Regions from separate parts of the Streptomyces sp. NPDC057963 genome, predicted to be linked through region 4. Evidence: riboswitches for the same ligand, from Rfam matches in the RefSeq annotation. Region 4 holds a riboswitch; each other region holds the start of a gene.
What was found. Region 4 has a riboswitch for cobalamin ahead of ACFVT1_RS15460 (prenyltransferase/squalene oxidase repeat-containing protein). Riboswitches for the same ligand answer to the same signal wherever they lie in the genome.

Region 1 (4,887 bases), on a different contig from region 4:
GCCGGCGCGCCCGACTCGATGAGCCGCAGCAGCGCGTCGGTGTCCGCGTGTTCTTCGATGAGGTCGCCGAGGCGGTCGAGCTGTTCCTCGCGCAGCGCGGCGAAGCAGGTGTCGGGGGCGGGGACGAAGCGCCGGCCGGCGGTCCGTGCGATCTCGGTCAGGAAGCGGCGGCGGAACGCGTCGCTCTCCAGCGAGCCGTGCCAGTGGGTGCCCCACACGGCACCGGCCCGGCATCCGTCGAGGAACGCCTCCCCGCCGCGTACGTCGGCGACGCCGTGGTGGATCTCGTACCCCTCGACAGGGGCGCCGAGCGCCTCGCCGACGGGGCGGGCGAGGGTCTTCTCGCGGTCGAAGCGGACGCGTACGGGCAGCAGGCCGAGGCCGTCGACGTGCCCGGCTCCCGACTCGACCTCGTCCTCGATGTGTTCGCCGAGGATCTGGAAGCCGCCGCAGATCCCGAGGACCGGCCGGTCCTCGGCGGCGCGCCGCACCAGGGCGTCGGCGAGGCCGCGCTCGCGCAGCCAGGACAGCGCCTTCACGGTGCCGCGGGTGCCGGGCACGATGACGAGGTCCGCGTCGGCCAGCTCCTCGGCGCGGTCCACGAACCGGACGACGACGCCCGGTTCGGCGGCCAGCGCGTCCACATCGGTGAAGTTCGACATCAGGGGCACGGCGCACACCGCGACCCGCAGCACCTCGTCGCCGTACGGCGGCGCGACGACCGATTCGCGTACGGCTCCGCGCAGCGAGACCCGCAGCCCGTCCTCCTCGTCGATGCCGAGGCCGTGGGCGAAGGGCAGCACCCCGTACGTCTGCCGCCCGGTGATCCCGCGCAGCATTTCCAGGCCCGGCTCCAGCAGCGACACGTCGCCCCGGAACTTGTTGACGAGGTACCCCGCGATCAGCGACTGGTCCTCGGCGTCGAGCAGTGCCGTCGTACCGAAGAACGAGGCGAAGACGCCGCCGCGGTCGATGTCGCCGACGACCACCACGGGGAAGCGCGCCGCCCGGGCGATACCCATGTTCACGATGTCCGTGCGCCGCAGATTGATCTCGGCCGGACTGCCCGCCCCCTCGCAGATCACCGCGTCATACGTGCCCCGAAGCTGTTCCAGGCAGTCCACGACCGTGGAGAGCAGCGCTTCCTGCCGGCCCCCGTGGTAGCCGCGGGCGCTCATCTCGCCCACCGGCCTGCCCATCAGGACGACCTGGCTGGAGCGGTCGCCGCCGGGCTTGAGCAGGACCGGGTTCATCAGCGCGGTCGGCTCCACCCGGGCGGCCTGCGCCTGCATGGCCTGGGCACGGCCGATCTCGGCACCCTCGCGGGTGACGAACGAGTTCAGCGACATGTTCTGCGCCTTGAAGGGCGCCACCTTCACGCCCCGGCGCACGAGCCAGCGGCAGATGCCCGCGGTGACGACGCTCTTGCCCGCGTCCGAGGTGGTTCCGGCGACCAGCAGTCCGCCGCTCATGTCCGTCTCCGTCCTGTGATGCGCGTTCCCGGCACACGGGTTCCGGCGGTCCCGCGCCCCGCGATCCGCCGTGCGGCGAGGCCCGCGCCCAGCCGTCCCGCCACGCACACGCCGAGGGCCAGTGCGCCCACCCGGCGCGACAGCCGTACCGCGCGTTCGATGTCCTCGGTCTCCACGGCCCGGCCCGTCTCCCCGTTGAGGACCGGACGGTGCTCGACCCGGCCGCCGTACGCGAGCGTCCCGCCGAGCCGTACGCCGAGCGCACCCGCGAACGAGGCTTCCACCGGGCCCGCGTTGGGGCTCGGGTGCTCGGCCGCGTCGGCCCGCCAGGCCCGTACCGCTGCCCGTGGCCGCCCGCCCGCGGCCACGGCGAGCAGGGCCGTGAGCCGGGCACCCGGCCAGCCCGCGAGGTCGTCGAGCCGGGCCGAGGCCCAGCCGTAGCGGCGGTGGCGGGGCGACCTGTGGCCGACCATGGCGTCGAGGGTGTTGGCGGCCCGGAAGCCGACGAGGCCGGGCACCCCGGCCAGCGCACCCCACACCAGGGCGCCGACCACGGCGTCCGAGGTGTTCTCGGCCACGGACTCCACCACGGCACGGGCGATCTGCGGTCCGTCGAGGGAGTACGGGTCCCGCCCGCACAGATGCGGCAGCCGCTCGCGGGCACGCTCGATGTCACCGGCGGCCAGGGCGGCGCCGATGGTCCGGGCCTCACGCCCCAGGGACGTACCGCCGACGACGGACCAGGTGGCTGCGGCGGTCAGCGCGACGGAGGCGGCGGGGCGGCTGCGTACGGCACGGGTGATCAGCGCGGCACCACCCGCGGCGCCTCCGGCGCAGACAAGGGTGTGCAGCGCGCCCCACCCGCGGTGGTCGCGCCACAGCCGGCGCTCGACGCCCGCCGCGGCCCGTCCGAAGGCGGCGACGGGATGCCCCCTGCGGGGGTCACCGAGCAGCAGATCGCCGATCAGGCCGACTGTGGCGCCGTACGCGAAGATGCGGTCGGCACGCACGGCTCAACCGGCCGTCACGCCTCGGAGGAGCTTCGTACAGGCGGCTCTCGTCGAGAGCGCCACGGCATCGGACGCACGGCAGCCAGGCATGGCGATATGTCCTCACTCAGGGTCCGCGCCCTGGTTCGACGTGACCGGCGACGAGAGTCTCCTGGCTCCCGGATCCGCAGTTCCCCGGCCTTCCAGCCCGCTCGCGCGTGCCGTGACTTCCGGTGTGGGGGACTGCTCCCCGGTGACAGTGGCGGGACCGCGCCGGATTCGCACCGGCTTCCTCTGCTGTCGCCGTAATTGGCTCCGGCAGTCCACCACGCTGTGCAAACGCCCGTCAACTTGCCGTTGACCTGCGGCGGCGCAGTGTGCTGAGGCCCACACCGGGCCGGAGCACACCACTGCGGGCCGGACACACGAGAGGTGTCCGGCCCGACGGGGGTGAGCGGAGGACCGCTCAGGCGACGATCAGATAGATCCCGTACGCGACCGCCGCCGCGCACAGCGTGAAGCAGACGTACGCGCCGGCGCGGGCCAGCAGCAGTGAGCCGCCGGAGCCGCCCTGCGCCGCCGGTTCGGGCTGCTTCGAGAGGCCGACGATTCCCAGGGTGAAGAGGCCCACCAGCGCGACGGTGACGACGAGGGAGACACCGAAGACGGAGCCGAGGGCTGCCCAGTCGATTTTCATGCTGATTCCTTAGACGGACGGCCGGGCCTGGAGGGCCGGCCTAGACAGTGGCGGGTCGCGCCGGGTCCGGGGCGGTGCCGGCCGGGGCCGGAATGGTGGTCTTGAGGTCCTGGGCCGTCGCCTGGGCCGCGGTGGGCGGCGGGCTGACGGCGGCGATGGCCGTGGTGACGACGCCCGCGGGCTCGGCAGGGACGTCCGCCGGCGCGACATCGCCGTGGCCGACCGGCTTGCGCCGCGACACCAGCCAGATCGCCCCGGAGCCCGCGACCAGCAGCACCGCGACGACGACGACACCCCAGGTGCCCTGCCGGGTGAGGAACTCCGCGCCCGCGCCGACCAGGCCCGCGGCCGGCAGGGTCAGCCCCCAGGCGACGAACATCCGGGTGGCGGTGGACCAGCGGACCACGCCGCCCTGGCGGCCGAGGCCCGCGCCCATCACGGCGCCGGAGCAGGACTGCGTGGTGGAGAGGGAGAAGCCGAGGTGCGAGGAGGCCAGGATGACCGTGGCCGCACTGGTCTGCGCGGCGAAGCCCTGCGGCGGCTTGAGATCGGTGAGGCCGCTGCCCATGGTGCGGATGATGCGCCAGCCGCCCAGGTAGGTGCCGAGCGCGATGGCCGTACCGGCGCAGACGATGACCCAGACCGGCGGGTTGGAGCCGGGGTGCAGGACGCCGCCGGTGACCAGCGCGAGGGTGATGATGCCCATGGTCTTCTGCGCGTCGTTGGTGCCGTGGGCGAGGGAGACCAGTCCGGCCGAGGCGATCTGACCGGCGCGGTAGCCCTTCGCGGTGGCCTTCTCCTGGGCGCCGTCGCGGATCTTCCCGCCGATCCGGTACGTCAGCCGGGTGGCCAGCAGCGCGGCCAGACCGGCGACGATCGGGGCGGCGACCGCGGGGAGCAGCACCTTGGTGACGACGGTGCCGCCGTTGACCGACGACCAGCCCGCCGACATCACCGCAGCGCCGATCAGGCCGCCGAACAGGGCGTGCGAGGAGCTGGACGGCAGTCCGACCAGCCAGGTCAGCAGATTCCACAGGATGGCGCCGACGAGTGCCGCGAAGATGACTTCCGTCCGCAGCCCGTTCTCGTTGATGATCCCGCCGGAGATCGTCTTGGCGACCTCCACGGACAGGAACGCGCCGACGAGGTTGAGAACGGCGGACATGGCCACCGCGGTCTTCGGTTTGAGTGCGCCGGTCGAGATGGTGGTCGCCATCGCGTTGGCGGTGTCGTGGAAACCGTTCGTGAAATCGAACACTAGAGCTGTCACGATCACAATCGCGAGGAGCAGCGTGATGTGTTCCATTTACCCAGGCAATCGTTCGACGTCAGTGGCATGTGGACCGTAGGCAACCTGGGTGAACGGAAGATGAACTGAGCAGGGCGTTGTGGTGTCTCCGTACGTCGTCGTGCCGCTCTGCCCGTCCTCCGGTCGTTCTCCGGGGCCGTGCGGGCCGGGTGCAGCGCCGGGCGAGGTATGTTTCGGCCACTTGTCACCCTTTTGTTAATTTCTCCGATCCGTGACGGCGGTCTCTCCGGTCGGCGGTCTCTCCGGTCGACGGCATGTCCGTCCGGCCTCCGGGCTGACAGGATCTCCGCATGAGCGATCAGCAGCGGGACGCGATCGAACGGGCCTGGGAGGGTGTCGTAGCCACCGCCCGCAGGACGGCGGCGGACGGCCTCGTCGTCGGAACCTCGGGAAACGTGTCGGCCCGGGTCGGCGGGACGG
Region 2 (4,887 bases), on a different contig from region 4:
TTGATGTGGCTGACCAACTCCCGCTGGACCCGGCCGCTCAGCACCATGCGCACCACCTCCATGGCCTCCGGCGTGGTCACCCGCAGGCCCGCTTCGAAGTGGGATTCCAGGCCGAGGCGGTCGAGCATCGCGCTGATCTGCGGCCCGCCCCCGTGCACGACGACCGGGCGCAGGCCCGTGTGCCACAGCTCCACGACGTCCCGGGCGAACGTCCGCTGCAGGCTCGCGTCCACCATGGCGTTGCCGCCGAACTTGACGACGACCGCGCTGCCCCGCAGTTCCTCCGGCCGGAGGAGTGACCCGGTGGACGGATCCGCGTCCGCGCGCTCTGTGACGACCGGCCTCGGCGTCGACGGCCCGCGAACGCGGCGGACTGCCGAGACGGCCGCGCAGGAGTCGACGCAGGGTGAGTCCACGGGTGATCTCCCTCTCCTGATGACGTGCGCACCGTTGGGCCCGAACTGCCAAGATTCTCTTAGCTTAGCCTAACCTAAATTGTGATCATTCCGGTCTGGACCGGCCTGTCTCCCGGAGTTTGAGCGGAAGTCAGCGGCGGGCCCGCGCAGGGGGTTTGCCGACCAGGAGGACGATCCGGGCGGCGGCGCAGGTCGGTCGGGCACCGCTCGGCCCGCCCCCGGACCCCGAGCAGCCCACCTGCCGTCACGAAGCGGTCCGGCACGTCGGCGGTTGTCCGGGGCCCCGGGCCGAGGATCCGGGCCCGGGACACCGCCGGGCCCTCTCTCCGTCTCCGCTGCGGCACGCTGCTCGTGGCGCCGGGGACGGGGCACCCGTAGGTGCCCCGTCCCTTGGGGCGCCTACGGGTCAGGACGCGGGCAGCTCGCCGCGGACCGTGCGGGCCGCGGCGACCAGGTTCTCCAGGGACGCCTTGGTCTCGGGCCAGCCGCGGGTCTTCAGGCCGCAGTCGGGGTTGACCCACAGCCGTTCGGCGGGAATGGCCTTCAGTCCCTTGCGGAGGAGGGCGGCAGCCTCGTCCGCGTCGGGCACGCGGGGGGAGTGGATGTCGTACACGCCGGGGCCCGCTTCGCGCGGGTAGCCGTGCGCGGCGAGTTCGCGGGCCACCTGCATGTGGGAACGGGCGGCCTCCAGGCTGATGACGTCGGCGTCGAGGTCGTCGATGGCCTGGACGATGTCGCCGAACTCGGCGTAGCACATGTGGGTGTGGATCTGGGTGTCCGGTCGCACGCCGCTGGTGGTGAGACGGAACGACTCGGTGGCCCAGTCCAGGTACGCGGCGTGGTCCGCCGCGCGCAGCGGCAGGGTTTCGCGCAGGGCGGGTTCGTCGACCTGGATGACCGATGTGCCGCCGGCTTCCAGGTCGTCGACCTCGTCGCGCAGGGCGAGGGCGACCTGCCGGGCGGTGTCGCCGAGCGGCTGGTCGTCGCGGACGAAGGACCAGGCCAGCATGGTGACGGGCCCGGTCAGCATGCCCTTGACCGGACGGTCGGTGAGCGACTGGGCGTACGAGGTCCAGCGCACCGTCATCGCCTCGGGCCGGGAGATGTCGCCGGCCAGGACCGGTGGGCGGACGTAGCGGGTGCCGTAGGACTGGACCCAGCCGTGCCGGGTGGCGAGGTAGCCGGTGAGCTGTTCGGCGAAGTACTGCACCATGTCGTTGCGTTCGGGCTCACCGTGGACCAGGACGTCGATGCCGGTCTCTTCCTGGAAGGAGATGACCTCGCCGATTTCGGCCCTGATCCGCTCCTCGTAACCGGCCGTGTCGATCCGGCCCGCGCGCAGGCCGGCGCGGGCCGCGCGCAGCTCGTCCGTCTGCGGGAACGAGCCGATGGTGGTCGTCGGCAGCAGCGGCAGTCCGAGGTGGGCACGCTGGGCGGCGGCACGCTCGGTGTACGGCTGGGAGCGGCGGCCGTCGGCGTCGGTGACGGCCGCGGTCCTGGCCCGTACGGCGGGGTCGTGGGTGATCGGGGAGTTCGCGCGGGAGGCGAGGTCGGCGCGGTTGGCGGCGATCTCCGCGGCGACCGCGCCGGTGCCCTGGGCCAGTCCCTTCGCCAGCGTGACGACCTCGGCGGTCTTCTGCTCGGCGAAGGCGAGCCAGCGAAGGATCTGAGGGTCGATGTCCCGTTCGGGCGCCGTGTCGAGGGGGACGTGCAGCAGGGAGCAGGAGGCGGCCACGTCGACCCGGTCGGCGAGGCCGAGAAGGGTGGCAAGGGTGGACAGCGACTTCTCGTAGTTGTTGATCCAGACGTTGCGGCCGTCGACGATGCCCGCGACGAGCCGTTTGCCGGGCAGCCCGCCGGCGGCGGCGAGGTCGTGGAGGTTGGCGGCGGCGGCATCGGTGAAGTCCAGCGCCAGGCCGTCCACCGGGGCCTTCGCCAGTACGGGGAGTGCCGCGCCGAGCCGGTCGAAGTAGGAGGCCACGAGCAGCTTGGGCCGGTCGGTCGGGCCGCCGAGTTCACGGTAGGCGCGGGCGGCGGCGTTCAGTTCGGCCGGGGAGCGGTCCTGGACCAGCGCGGGCTCGTCGAGCTGGACCCACTCCGCACCGGCGGCACGCAGATCGGCGAGTACCTCTGCGTAGACCGGCAGCAACCGGTCCAGCAGGGTGAGCGGTTCGAAGTCGGCCGCCACCCCCGGGGCGGGTTTGGCGAGCAGGAGGTAGGTGACAGGGCCGACCAGCACGGGCCGGGCGGTGTGCCCGAGCGCAAGGGCCTCCTTGAGCTCGGTGACCTGCTTGGTGGAGTCTGCGGTGAAGACGGTGTCCGGGCCGAGCTCGGGGACGAGGTAGTGGTAGTTGGTGTCGAACCACTTGGTCATCTCCAGCGGCGCCACGTCCTGGGTGCCGCGGGCCATCGCGAAGTAGCCGTCGAGCGCGTCGGCGGTGACGGCCTCACGATGCCGCTGCGGGACGGCGCCGACCATGACACTGGTGTCCAGGACGTGGTCGTAGTACGAGAAGTCGCCGGTGGGCACCTCGTGGACGCCGGCGTCCGCCAGTTGCTTCCAGTTGGACCGGCGCAGGCCGGCCGCCGTTTCGCGGAGGGCGTCGGCGGTGACCCGGCCCTTCCAGTAACCCTCGATGGCCTTCTTCAGTTCCCGGTTCGGGCCCTGGCGGGGGTAGCCGTACACGGTGGCCCGTGCTGCCGCGGCTGCGGACTTCGCTGTCACGGAAATCTCCTTCGCGAGATGACTCCTTGAGATCCCGGAGACGGGACACGGACGCGAAGGGTGACGGACCGGACGGATCGATTGCGCCCCCGGGGCGCTCGTCCGTCCGGTATGTACGCCGACCCGCCCACGAGGTCACCGGGATATCCGCACGCGATCGGTCGCGTGCGGGCAACGGGCAGGTCTTCGGACTCGCGGGCACGTCCGCCGAGGCGGACACCTACTGGCCGTCGCTTCCCAGATCCGAGGTCCGGATCCAGTGCGTATGACGGCGGTTGTTCCCACTCACCGCTGCGGGGCAGTCCCGGATTCCCACCGGGTTCCCTCTTGCGACGCGCCTGTCTGGCGGACAGGGCGAACCAGCTGCACCGGCCAGACTAGAGGGTGGGCTGCCCCCGGGGCACCGCCGTTCACATCCCGGAACGTGACATGTGACACGGAATCTGCCCGGGGAGCCGTGTGCGAAGGGGAGTTGACGACGAACACGGCCCGGTCCTGGGAGCGGACGACCGTCTCGGTCAGGGTGCGTACGGCGAGGTCGCGCACGGCTGCCACCGTCTGCGCGACGTCACCTCGAAGCGTGGTCGGTGACACTGCTGCGGCCCGGGACGCCGGCGAACTCGACGGTGATGGTCAGGCCGCCGCCGGGACCGGGCACTGCTGAGATGTTCGCGCCCTGCGCCTGGGCGATGGAGCGCACGATGGACAGGCCCAGCCCGTGGCCGGAGGTGCTGGTGCGGTCGGCGCCCAGTCGACGGAACGGCTCGAAGAGAGCGGGCATCCGGTCGGGAGCGATGTGCTCCCCGGAGTTGGTGACAGTGAGCCGGCTGCCCCCAACCGTGACCTGGACATGGCCGCCGGGGTGGTTGTACTGGATGGCGTTGCGCACCAGGTTGGTGACGAGGTGGCGCAGCAGGACGGGGTCCCCGGTGACTTCTACGGGCCCGGTTTCCACGCGGATGGTGACGTCATGCGCGGCGGCGAGCGGCCCGAGCTGAGCGACGGCCTGCCGCACCGGGTCTCTGAGGTCGAGGGCGTGTCTCTCGGCCAGGCCGCGGTCGATGCCGGCCAGCAGGAGCAGGGCTTCGATGAGCCGCTCGGCGTCCCGGTTCGATTCCAGCAAGTCGTCGCGTACGCCGGCCAGTTCCGGAGGGATGGGATCGGCCAGCCCTACTTCGAGCAGGGTGCGCTGGACGGTGAGCGGGGTGCGTAGCTCGTGCGAGGCGTTGGCGACGAAACGGCGCTGGCTGTCGAAAGACCTCTCCAGGCGTTCCAGCATCGAGTCGAAGGTGTCGGCGAGACGGTGCAGATCGTCGTCGGGCCCGACGAGTGCCAGTCGTTCATGGAGGTCTCCGTCGCCGATACGGTGGGCCGCCTCGGTGACCGCGGCGACCGGTTTCAGGGCACGGCCCGCGAGCCACCAGCCGACGAATCCGGAGATCACCGCCATGATCAGCAGGCCGACCCCGGACCAGAGCAGGAGCTGGTGCAGCACCGCGTCCTGGACGAACTCCGCGGCGACGGCCGCGTGGTCCGTCGCCCGTCCGCCCGGTGGCATGGAGCTGGGCCCCATGACCGACGGCGAGGGGGACGGGGCGGCCGCGGGAGTCTGCGGTGTGCCGGAAATGTAGACGAGCCTGACCCGGTCGGCGATCCCACTGCGTGCCAGCAGCGCGACGAAGGTCACGAGTGCCGCGCCCGAGAGCAGGAAGACTCCGCTGAAGGCCGTGGCAAGCCGGACGCGGA
Region 3 (4,887 bases), on a different contig from region 4:
CATCCATCAGCCCCCCGGCCGGATGCCTCCGGGCATCCCCTCCTAGGCGCCTGGCTGCTCAGCAGCGTCGCCATCGTGGACGTCTCCGGCCGCACGCTCGAACACCCCCTGGGCCAACGCCCGACAGGGCTGATCACCTACACCGCCGACGGCCACATGTCCGTGAGCGTGCTGAACCCGGACCTGGATTCCGAACCGGCGGCGGAGCCGGAGTCGACCGACTCGGTCGACTCCGCGACCCTGCTCAGGACCTCTCCGTACCTGGGGTATGCGGGAACCTACGAGGTGACGGGCGACCGGGTCGTCCACCACCTGCACATCGCGTCGCTACGCCCCTGGGTCGGCACCCAGCAGGAGCGCCGCTGGGAAGTGGAGGGGGACCGATTAACCCTGTTCCCCCCGAACGAGGGGATCGGCGAGGACGCCCGCGCCCCGCGGCTCGTGTGGCACCGGCCGGCCGCGGAGGCCGCGTGAGCGACGGCTGATCCGGGTTCACCGGCCTTCCGGCCGGCCGCGTCCACCGCCCGGCGCGGGATGCGGACCGTGAGGACCGCCCCGCACCGTTCGCGCTGACGCGAACCGTGGTCCGCGTGACGCCCGGCGCACGCGGACCACGGACGGAAGAGATGGTCGACCGGGGCTACTACTGAAACAAGTTCTCGTTACAGTGGGCGCGGTGCACCGCACACCCGTACGTCCGGTACACCGGCCATGCCTCGGAGAGAGAGGGCGAGCCCATGACCCAGGTGACCGACCACGGCGGGGGCGTGCACAGCATCAAGGTCCCCATCCCGGACAATCCGCTCGGCCACACCCTGGTGCACGTCCTCGACACCGATCGCGGGCCGGTCCTGATCGACACGGGCTGGGACGACCCGGAGGCGTGGGACACGCTCACCGCCGGGCTCGCCGCCGTCGGCGCGGATGCCGGTGACGTCCACGGCGTGGTCGTCACCCACCACCATCCCGACCACCACGGTCTCTCCGGGCAGGTGCGCGAGGCGTCGGGGGCCTGGATCGCCATGCATGCGGCGGACGCCGCGATCGTGCGCCGGACCCGTGAGTCCCGGCCGGGCACCTGGCTGTCGTATCTCGCGGCGAAGCTCACCGCGGTCGGTGCGCCCGAGGAGCATCTCGCGCCGTTGCGGGCCGCCGCGGCCGAGCGGGGCCGGGCACCCACCCTGCCCGGACAGCGGGCCGCGCTCCCGGACCGGGAGATCGTCCCCGGGGAGCTCCTCGACCTGGCGGGACGCACGCTGCGGGCCATCTGGACGCCGGGGCACACACCCGGCCATGTCTGCCTGCATCTGGAGGAGCGGCATCCGGGGAATCTGCCCGGCCGGGGCCGGCTCTTCTCCGGGGATCATCTGCTGCCCGGGATCAGCCCGCACATCGGGCTGTACGAGGACCCGGACGACGCCGCGGTCACCGATCCCCTCGGCGACTACCTCGACTCGCTGGAGCGCATCGGCAGGCTCGGGGCGGCGGAGGTGCTGCCCGCCCATCAGTACGCGTTCGCGGACGCCGCGGGGCGCGTACGGGAACTCCTGGCTCATCACGAGGAGCGGCTGACCGGGCTGCTCGGGCTGCTGGCCACCGCCCTGACGCCGTGGGAACTGGCCGAGCGGATGGAGTGGAACCGGCCGTGGGACCGGATCCCGCGCGGCTCGCGGAACATCGCCGTCTCGGAGGCCGAGGCGCATCTGCGGCGGCTGGTGAAGCTGGGGCGCGCGGAGGCCGTGGCGGGGAGCGACCCCGTGACGTACATCGCGGTGTGACCACTTCCACGAAGGGGTTCGCCGCGGCCACCGGCCCGGAACCCGCCCCTCCCCGCCCGGTACAGTGTGCGAGTCGTCATCATGCCCGTTCAGGGGGAAGCCGGTGCAAATCCGGCACTGACCACGCAGCCGTGAACCGTCGTTCCAGGCGGTGAGCCGGAATGCCCTGTCCGCGGTCGTGACCGGCTCCCGCCACCGGAACCCCGGTGGTCGGCACCGTCGAGGAATACGGGGCCGGAGCCTGGTGCCTGAGCGTGCCTGTGCCCGGATCCCCCGCAGGAGAGGCCCCGCCCGCCATGACCGTACGCCGCAGAGCAGCAACGCTCGCCGCCACCGCCACCGTGCTCTGTGCGGCCGCTGCCCCGGTCGCGGTCGCAGCGCCGTCCCCGTCGCCCTCGCCGTCCGCGGCACTGCCGTCCGGGCTGTACGGCACGAAGGACCCCACCTACGACGGCGTCTGGCGGCAGTCGCTCGCCTTCCTCGCGCAGCGGGTCGAGGGCGTCACGCCCGCCACGAAGTCGGTGGACTGGCTGATCTCCCAGCAGTGCTCCAACGGCGCCTACGCCGCGTACCGGCCCGATGTCTCCCAGCCGTGCACCGGGAAGACCGTGCTGGACACCAACGCCACCGCGGCCGCCGTCCAGGCGCTCGTCGAGGTGGGCGGGCACCGGGACACCGTGAACGACTCGGTCCGCTGGCTGAAGTCCGTACAGAACGAGGACGGCGGCTGGGGCTACGCCCCGGGCGCGGCCAGTGACGCCAACTCCACCTCGCTGGTGATCGGCGCCCTCGCCCGGCAGGGCCAGCGGCTCGGCGACATCACGACCCACGGCGGCAAGACCCCCTACGCCCCGCTGCTGAAGCTCGCGATCCCGTGCGGCGGCAAGGACGGGGGCGCCTTCGCCTATCAGCCCGACAAGGCCGGGAAGCTCGCCGCCAACGCGGACGCCACCGCGGCCGCGGTGCTCGGCACGATGGGCAAGGCCCTGGCCGTCGGGAACAACACCTCGGCCAAGGCGCCCACCTGCCACCCGGGGCCGGGCCCGGCGCTCACGCCCGAGCAGGCCGCCCAGAACGGCGCCCACTACCTCGCGGACGCACTCGCCACCAGCGGCCATCTCGACCTGGCGCCGATGCCCGGAGCCGCCGACTCCACCCCGCAGCCCGACTTCGGCAACACCGCGGACGCGGTCGTCGCGCTGTCCGCCGCGGGCCACCAGGACAAGGCCGCCAAGGCCATGACCTGGCTGAAGAAGAACTCCGGGGCGTGGGCCGAGCAGAACGGTCCCGCCGCCTACGCGCAGCTGATCCTGGCCGCCCACGCGACCGGCTCCGACGCCCGCGACTTCGGCGGCGTCGACCTGGTCGACCGGCTGAACGCGGCCGGTCCCGTGCCGGCGGCCGTCACGACGCCCGACCCGTCCGCCGAGACCGGGTACGTGGCCACGGAGAAGGACGAGGTCCACAGCGGAGACGACGTGATCGGCGGCGTGTGGTGGTACGTCGGCATCGGTCTCGTCGTCGGTGCGGGCGCCGGCTTCCTGATCAGCGGGCGCCGGAAGAACCAGCAGCTGTGAGGCGGGCGGGAAGGGCGGCCGCCCTCCTGGTGGTCCTCGGTGCCGTCCTGGCCGTGCTCGGCGCGGGGACGGCGCGGGCGGACGGGTACCGGTACTGGTCGTTCTGGGAGAGCTCCGGCACCGGCTGGACGTACGCCACCCAGGGCCCGTCCCTGGTCCGGCCGGACGACGGCGCGGTGCAGGGCTTCCGGTTCGCGGTGAGCGAGGACTCGCAGGACTCGGCGCAACCGCGCCGCTCCCCCGGGTTCGCGGAGATCTGCGCGGACACCCCGGCCGAGGACGGCAGCAAGCGGGTAGCGCTGGTCATCGACCCGGGCACCGCGGCGGACGCCCCGGCCGGGGAGACGCCTCCCGCGCCGCGTACCGCGTGCGCGCGGGTCGCCCCGGACGCGAGCACCGCGGAGGCGCTCGCCTCGGTGGCCAAGCCGTTGCGCTACGACAGCGGCGCGCTGCTCTGCGCCATATCCGGCTATCCGGGCTCGGGCTGCGGCGAACAGATCTCGGGCACCGGGCACGGAACGCCGGCCGCCCCCGCGTCCGGGGCCCCGGACGCGTCCGCCGCCGACGCCGCGGACGGCTCGGGCGGCGGTCCCTCCGCCGGGGTGCTCGTCGGGGTCGGCGCCGTTCTCCTCCTCGGCATCGCCGCAGTCGTGCAGGCCCGCCGCCGCCGCGGATGACGGCCTCGACCACCCGCCCGGTGCGGCCGCGGCGCCCGCTGCACGCCCCCGGGGCGACCCGCAGCAACGCCCTGCCCGCCGGGGCCTGGTGGCTGTGGGCGCTCGGTCTCGCCACCGCCGCGTCCCGGACCACCAATCCGCTGCTGCTCGGGCTGCTGGTGGGGGTGGCGGGCTACGTGGTCGCGGCGCGCCGTACGGACGCGCCGTGGGCCCGTTCGTACGGCGCGTTCATCAAGATCGGGCTGTTCGTCGTCGGCGTGCGGCTGGTCTTCTCCGTCTTCCTCGGTTCACCGGTCCCCGGTACGCATCCGTTGTTCACCCTCCCCGAAGTGCCGCTGCCCGACTGGGCGAAGGGGGTCCGGATCGGTGGCCGGGTCACCGCCGAGCAGTTGCTCTTCGCGCTGTACGACGGGGCGAAGCTGGCCACCCTGCTGATCTGCGTCGGTGCGGCGAACTCGCTCGCCAACCCGGCCCGGCTGCTGAAGTCGCTGCCCGGGGCCCTGTACGAGGCGGGGGTCGCCGTCGTCGTCGCGATGACGTTCGCGCCGAACATGGTCGCCGATGTGGTGCGGCTGCGCACCGCCCGGCGGCTGCGGGGCCGCGCGACCGGCGGTTTCAAGGCGGTCCTCCAGATCGGACTGCCGGTCCTGGAAGGCGCGTTGGAGCGGTCGGTCGCGTTGGCAGCCTCGATGGACGCGCGCGGATACGGGCGCAGCGCGCAGGTCCCGCCCGCCGTCCGGCACACCACGAACGTCCTCACGCTCGGCGGGCTGCTCGGGGTGTGCGCGGGGACGTACGGGCTGCTGGCCGCGCAGGGTGCGGTGTACGGCCTGCCGCTGCTGATCGCCGGACTCG
Region 4 (4,887 bases):
CTGACCTTCCAGGTGTTGGAGCCGCTGTTGGCCTTGCCGTTGAGCGCCGTGATGCCGCCTGTTCCGGACGGCGGCATCACCGCGGTCACGCAGCCGGACGGGGTGGCGGCGCTCGTGGCGGCGTCGAGTACGGATCCCAGCGTGGTCGTGGTCCCGGTCGGGGTGACGGAGACGGAGCACACCTTCACGTTTCCGGCACCGTCGTCCACGGTGAGAGCCAGCCGTGCGGCCGTGCCGGCGGTGAAGGTGGTCTGGGCCACCCACTGGGGTGCGCCGCTGGTGACCGGTAGCGGGGGAGTGGCGGTGAAGCCGCCACCCGCGACGGCGCGCAGCCCGTCGACGGATGCGTAGGCGGAGGGCGTGGTGTCGCTCGGCAGGTACTTGAAGCCGCCGCCCGGGTTGAATTGCTGGGCTATGAGGAAGTCGACGGGGGTCTTGCCGGCGGAAGTGAGGAAGTCCCCGGTCTGCGGGTTGATGCCGCAGGCGTTCAGCCCGGACACGGCCCAGCCGTTGGAGTCGGTGTTGACACCGAACATGGCATTGAACGCACCGGTGCCGGTCACCAACTTGCCCTTGAGGAACGCCTTGGCCCGGGTGATTCCCGAGTCGGTGCTCGGGACGCCGGAGACGCACAGCGCGGCCATCGCGGCACCGGTCATGTCGATGTCGCTCGTGGCGCCGAGCTGCCCCGGGTCGCCCTCGGCCTTGCTGAAGTTCCAGCCGCCGTCGTTGTGCTGGTTGGCCCGGATGCGGGTGACCAGGGAGTCCCGCAGGGCCTGCGGTATGCGCTGCGCCCCTGCCTGCGTCTTGGCCCCGCCGAGGGCCAGCGCGGCGAAGACGGTGCCGTTGAAATTGGCGGACGGGCCGAAGTAGCCGGGCTCGGCGTTCTGCCAGTGGCTGTAGATGTCGGCGACCAGATTGCGGGAAGCCGAGACACGGGCCGGATCGATGCCGGCGGCGTAGGCGTTGAGCGCGGCACGCTCGTAGTCGGTGACCACCGGCGTCGCGGACGGCCAGCCGGCCGTGGACAGGAGGCTGCGGTAGACGGTTCTCGCGTTCTTCGTTGTATCCCCGCCCGGTGTGACGTCCACCGCGGCCGTGCCCGCGGCGGCGAGTGCGCTGAACGCCCACTCGTTCGACAGCCCGGAGCCGGCGTACGAACCATCGGCGGCCTGCAGGGACTTGAGGTACGCGACACCGTTGGTCTTCGATGTCGTGATCTGCGCGGGCGATGCGGTGGCGGCCGCGGGCAGCACAGTCAGGCAGAACGCGCCGATGGTGGCGGACGCGGTGAACGCCAGGGGGCGGAAGGACGTAAGGCGGGACATGGCCTGCTCCTGAGAGTGAGGGGCGCCGACCGGACCCGTGTCCTCACCGTGCGGAGGCAGCAGGCAGGGCCGCCGCCCGAACGCGTGGACCGGCTTCCTGTAATGCACCGCCGCATGGGCATTCGGGCTTGGCACGACTCCGTCGTGCCATACCGCTGCGCGTCAGCCCCGGATTCTCACCGGATTCCCCCACGTGGCAGCCCAGGACGCTACCCGAGGCTCACAACTCCCGCCAGACGCGGGGCAGGCCGAACCTCTCCGTCTCATGGCCGTACCTTGACGGCCTCTGCCACTCCGTGCTCAAATCCGCCTGATATGCACTGAGTTCCAGGGGAAGCCGGTCGAAACCCGGCGCTGACCCGCAACCGTAGGCCCGGTTCCTGCCGGGCGAGCCGGAATGCCTGGAGCGTGGTTTTCAGCGAGAAACGCCGTCGCGGACTACGGCGTGGTCGACCAGCCCTGTCGCGCGGCACGCCATGCGGTGGAGGCCCTTCAGCCACGTTTCCGTTCGTGCGGACACCGGACGAGGGGGCCGTGGTGGGGACCGAGAGACGAAAAGGCGGACAGGGCGCGGCCGCAGGCCCCCTGGCACTGCTGGCGGCGATGGGTCTCATGTTCGCTGCCTGCGTGACGTTCATCACCGTCACCCCGGCTGCGGCCGATGCCCTCGACGACTGCACCGCCACCAAGGGCGCCGTCGTCGCCGTCGACTTCGGGCCCTTCGGCGGGAAGGTCGAGCGCGGCTGCGACACCACCCCGACCACCGGCTACGAACTCCTCCACAAGGGTGGCTTCACCACCACGGGCACCCAGCACGACGGGCCGGCCTTCATCTGCCGCATCGGTTTCGGCGCCGGTGCCCAGCAGCCGACCGAGGACAAGGAGTCCTGCGTCCTCACCCCGCCCGCCACCGCCTACTGGTCCTACTGGACCGCCTCGCCCGGCCAGGACACATGGACCTACAGCCAGTACGGCGCCATGGACCGCAAGCCCAAGAACGGCGACGTGGACGCCTGGGTGTTCGGCGGCACCGACGTCGGCGGCACCACCGGCAAGCCGGCCTTCACCCCCGACGAGGTCCGTGCCGGGGGCGGCAGCACCACACCCGACCCCGGCGGCACACCCACCGTCCCTCCCGGCTCGGTCGACGTACCGGCCGCCGCTCGGTGGCTCAGAAGTGCCCTGAAGGACGGCGAACGCATCGTCGACGACGGCGCCGACACCAACTACCTCCTGACCACCGAAACCGCCTACGCGCTGGGCGCCGCGGACGGCAGGAGCGCGACTCTCGACAAGGTCACCGCCTTTCTCGCCGCGCACACCGACGGATATGCCTACCCGGCGGGCAAGGACCGGGCCCCCGACGCGACCGCCGCCGCGCGCCTCGCGCTGCTCGCCGAGATTACCGAGGGCGACCCGCACCACTTCGGGGGACACGACCTGATCGGCGACCTGACCAGGAACGTCTGCGCCGCCGGTCCCGAGTCCGGCAGTCCGACCCCCGGCTGCACCGCCAGGGGCGACTTCCGCAACGCCACGTACACCGACGGCCAGGCGCTGTCCGTGCTGGCGCTTCTGCGGGCCGGCGTCGAACCCCCGGCCGCCGCCGTGGACCGGCTGACCCAGGTGCAGTGCGACGGCGGCGGGATCACAAGCATCCTCATCCGCCCCGGGGAGTACTGCGACGGTGACCCCGCGACCACGGGCGTCGTGACCCTCGCCCTGCACCGGGCGGGCGGCCACGAGGCAGCCGTGACCAGGGCACGGGCGTACCTGAAGAAGGCCCAGCGCGAGGACGGTTCGTTCCCCGGCTACACCGGTGCCACAACGGGCAGCGTCACGGCCACCGCCTACGCGGCACAGGCGCTGCGCGCAGTCGGGGACACCGCACAGGCGGACGCGGGTGTCTCGTGGCTGTCGCGCCGGCAACTGGACGGCGGCGGCTTCGGCTTCGAAGAGGGGGCCACCGAACCGGCCCCGTATCCGACGGCCCCGGCCGTCCTCGCGGGAGCGGGCACCGACCTCGCGCACCTGACGGCGAAGAAGGCGGACCCGACCGGCCCACCGACGACCGAGCCGCCCACCACGCACCCCACCACACCGGCAGGAGAGGGCCCCGACCTCAAGAAGGGTGTCTCCTACCTCACCCGGCCGTCCCATCTCCAGCAGGGCCGGTACTACGCCGCCGGTCCCGGCTCGACCCGCGCGGACTTCGGCCTCACCATCGACGGTGCCTACGCGCTTGCCGCCACCGGCCTCGCCCAAGCCGAACTGCGCGGCATCGTCGACTTCCTCGACAGCAACGGCAGGGACGGCGAGGGCCGGACCGTGCACGACTGGACCGGCGCGGGTACGAAGTACGCCGCCGGAGGCTCCCTCGGGAAGACCGCACTGCTGGCGGAGGCGGTGGGTCGCGACCCGCGGAACTTCGGCGGGAAGGACATGATCGCCGCCCTCGGCCAGGCCGTGTGCAAGGCGCCGAGCAAGGCGCCTGACCGCAGCTGCGCCGCCCAGGGGGCCTACACCTACGCCCCTTCCGTCTTCGCCCAGTCCCTGGCGATCACGGCTCAGCTGCGCGCCGGGGAGAAGACGGCGGCGCAGGAGCCGATCGCCTACCTGGAGAGCCTGCAACACGGCAACGGCGCCTGGCCCAGCCTGATCCCCTCCACCGACGACTCCGACGTCGACTCCACCGCCATCGCCGCCATGGCCCTGGACCTGGCCGGCGGCGACAGGGCCGAGAAGGCCGTCAGCAAGGCGATCGCCTGGATCGCCGGCAAGCAGCTTCCCGGCGGCGGGTTCCCCGGCGCGGCGGGCAACTCCGTCAACTCCGCCGCCCTCGCGATCCAGGGACTGTCGCTCGACGCGCGGAAGTACGCTGCCGAGATCGCCGAGGCACGGAAGTTCCTCGCCTCCCAGCAGAACGACGACGGGGGCTTCAACGTCGCGAAGGAAGGCCAGCGCGGCTCCGACCTGCGCGCGTCCACCCAGGCCGTCGGCGGGTCCACCGGCATCTCGTTCGGCGTCCTGCAACGCAGCCTGACCGGTACCACGCCCCGGCCCGCGCCCGGTGCGAGTTCCTCCACACCCGCCATCGTCACCCCTGGCGACACCGCGGGCGGCACGGGCGGCACCGTCGGCACCGGGGGCTCCGGCGGGGGAGCGCTCGCCTCCACCGGCGCGCAGGCCGGCGTGATCGCGGCGAGCGCAGCGGCGCTCATCGCTGCCGGCCGGGGCACGGTCGTCGCCGCCCGCCGCCGCAGGGCCACCGGGGAGCAGCGGTGACTGTTCCCCTGAGGCACCGGGCCGCACACGCCGCGGCCGCACTCGGACTGGCCGTCGCGGCCCTGACAGCGACGGCGCCCACCGCTGCGGCCGATCCGCAGCCCATGGGCCGGTGCACCACCACGTCGGGGGTCGTCCTCGCCGTCGACTTCAGCCACTGGGGCGGCCCCGTCTACCGTTCCTGCGGCACCACACCCACCACCGGGTACGAACTGCTCAACCAGGGCGGCTGGGGCACCACCGGCACCGGACACGACGGCCCGGCGTTCATCTG

Region 1: another riboswitch for cobalamin. It lies ahead of ACFVT1_RS31975 (cobalamin biosynthesis protein); the one in region 4 lies ahead of ACFVT1_RS15460 (prenyltransferase/squalene oxidase repeat-containing protein).
Region 2: another riboswitch for cobalamin. It lies ahead of metE (5-methyltetrahydropteroyltriglutamate--homocysteine S-methyltransferase); the one in region 4 lies ahead of ACFVT1_RS15460 (prenyltransferase/squalene oxidase repeat-containing protein).
Region 3: another riboswitch for cobalamin. It lies ahead of ACFVT1_RS19370 (prenyltransferase/squalene oxidase repeat-containing protein); the one in region 4 lies ahead of ACFVT1_RS15460 (prenyltransferase/squalene oxidase repeat-containing protein).

Annotation. Positions count from the first base shown of each region.
Region 1 is NZ_JBHVPX010000018.1:57,740-62,626, reverse strand. Features, by position in the region: gene ACFVT1_RS31980 (cobyric acid synthase) at 1-1,472, opposite strand, end outside; gene ACFVT1_RS31975 (cobalamin biosynthesis protein) at 1,469-2,482, opposite strand; cobalamin riboswitch at 2,627-2,757, opposite strand; gene ACFVT1_RS31970 (hypothetical protein) at 2,928-3,158, opposite strand; gene ACFVT1_RS31965 (anion permease) at 3,199-4,464, opposite strand; gene ACFVT1_RS31960 (class II aldolase/adducin family protein) at 4,758-4,887, shown strand, end outside.
Region 2 is NZ_JBHVPX010000010.1:348,764-353,650, forward strand. Features, by position in the region: gene argB (acetylglutamate kinase) at 1-236, opposite strand, end outside; gene metE (5-methyltetrahydropteroyltriglutamate--homocysteine S-methyltransferase) at 823-3,141, opposite strand; cobalamin riboswitch at 3,301-3,520, opposite strand; gene ACFVT1_RS24630 (sensor histidine kinase) at 3,710-4,887, opposite strand, start outside.
Region 3 is NZ_JBHVPX010000007.1:343,762-348,648, reverse strand. Features, by position in the region: gene ACFVT1_RS19380 (lipocalin-like domain-containing protein) at 1-474, shown strand, start outside; gene ACFVT1_RS19375 (MBL fold metallo-hydrolase) at 738-1,778, shown strand; cobalamin riboswitch at 1,832-1,967, shown strand; gene ACFVT1_RS19370 (prenyltransferase/squalene oxidase repeat-containing protein) at 2,075-3,355, shown strand; gene ACFVT1_RS19365 (SCO2322 family protein) at 3,352-4,032, shown strand; gene ACFVT1_RS19360 (energy-coupling factor transporter transmembrane component T) at 4,029-4,887, shown strand, end outside.
Region 4 is NZ_JBHVPX010000005.1:548,088-552,974, reverse strand. Features, by position in the region: gene ACFVT1_RS15465 (hypothetical protein) at 1-1,328, opposite strand, end outside; cobalamin riboswitch at 1,445-1,518, opposite strand; cobalamin riboswitch at 1,606-1,750, shown strand; gene ACFVT1_RS15460 (prenyltransferase/squalene oxidase repeat-containing protein) at 1,932-4,613, shown strand; gene ACFVT1_RS15455 (hypothetical protein) at 4,610-4,887, shown strand, end outside.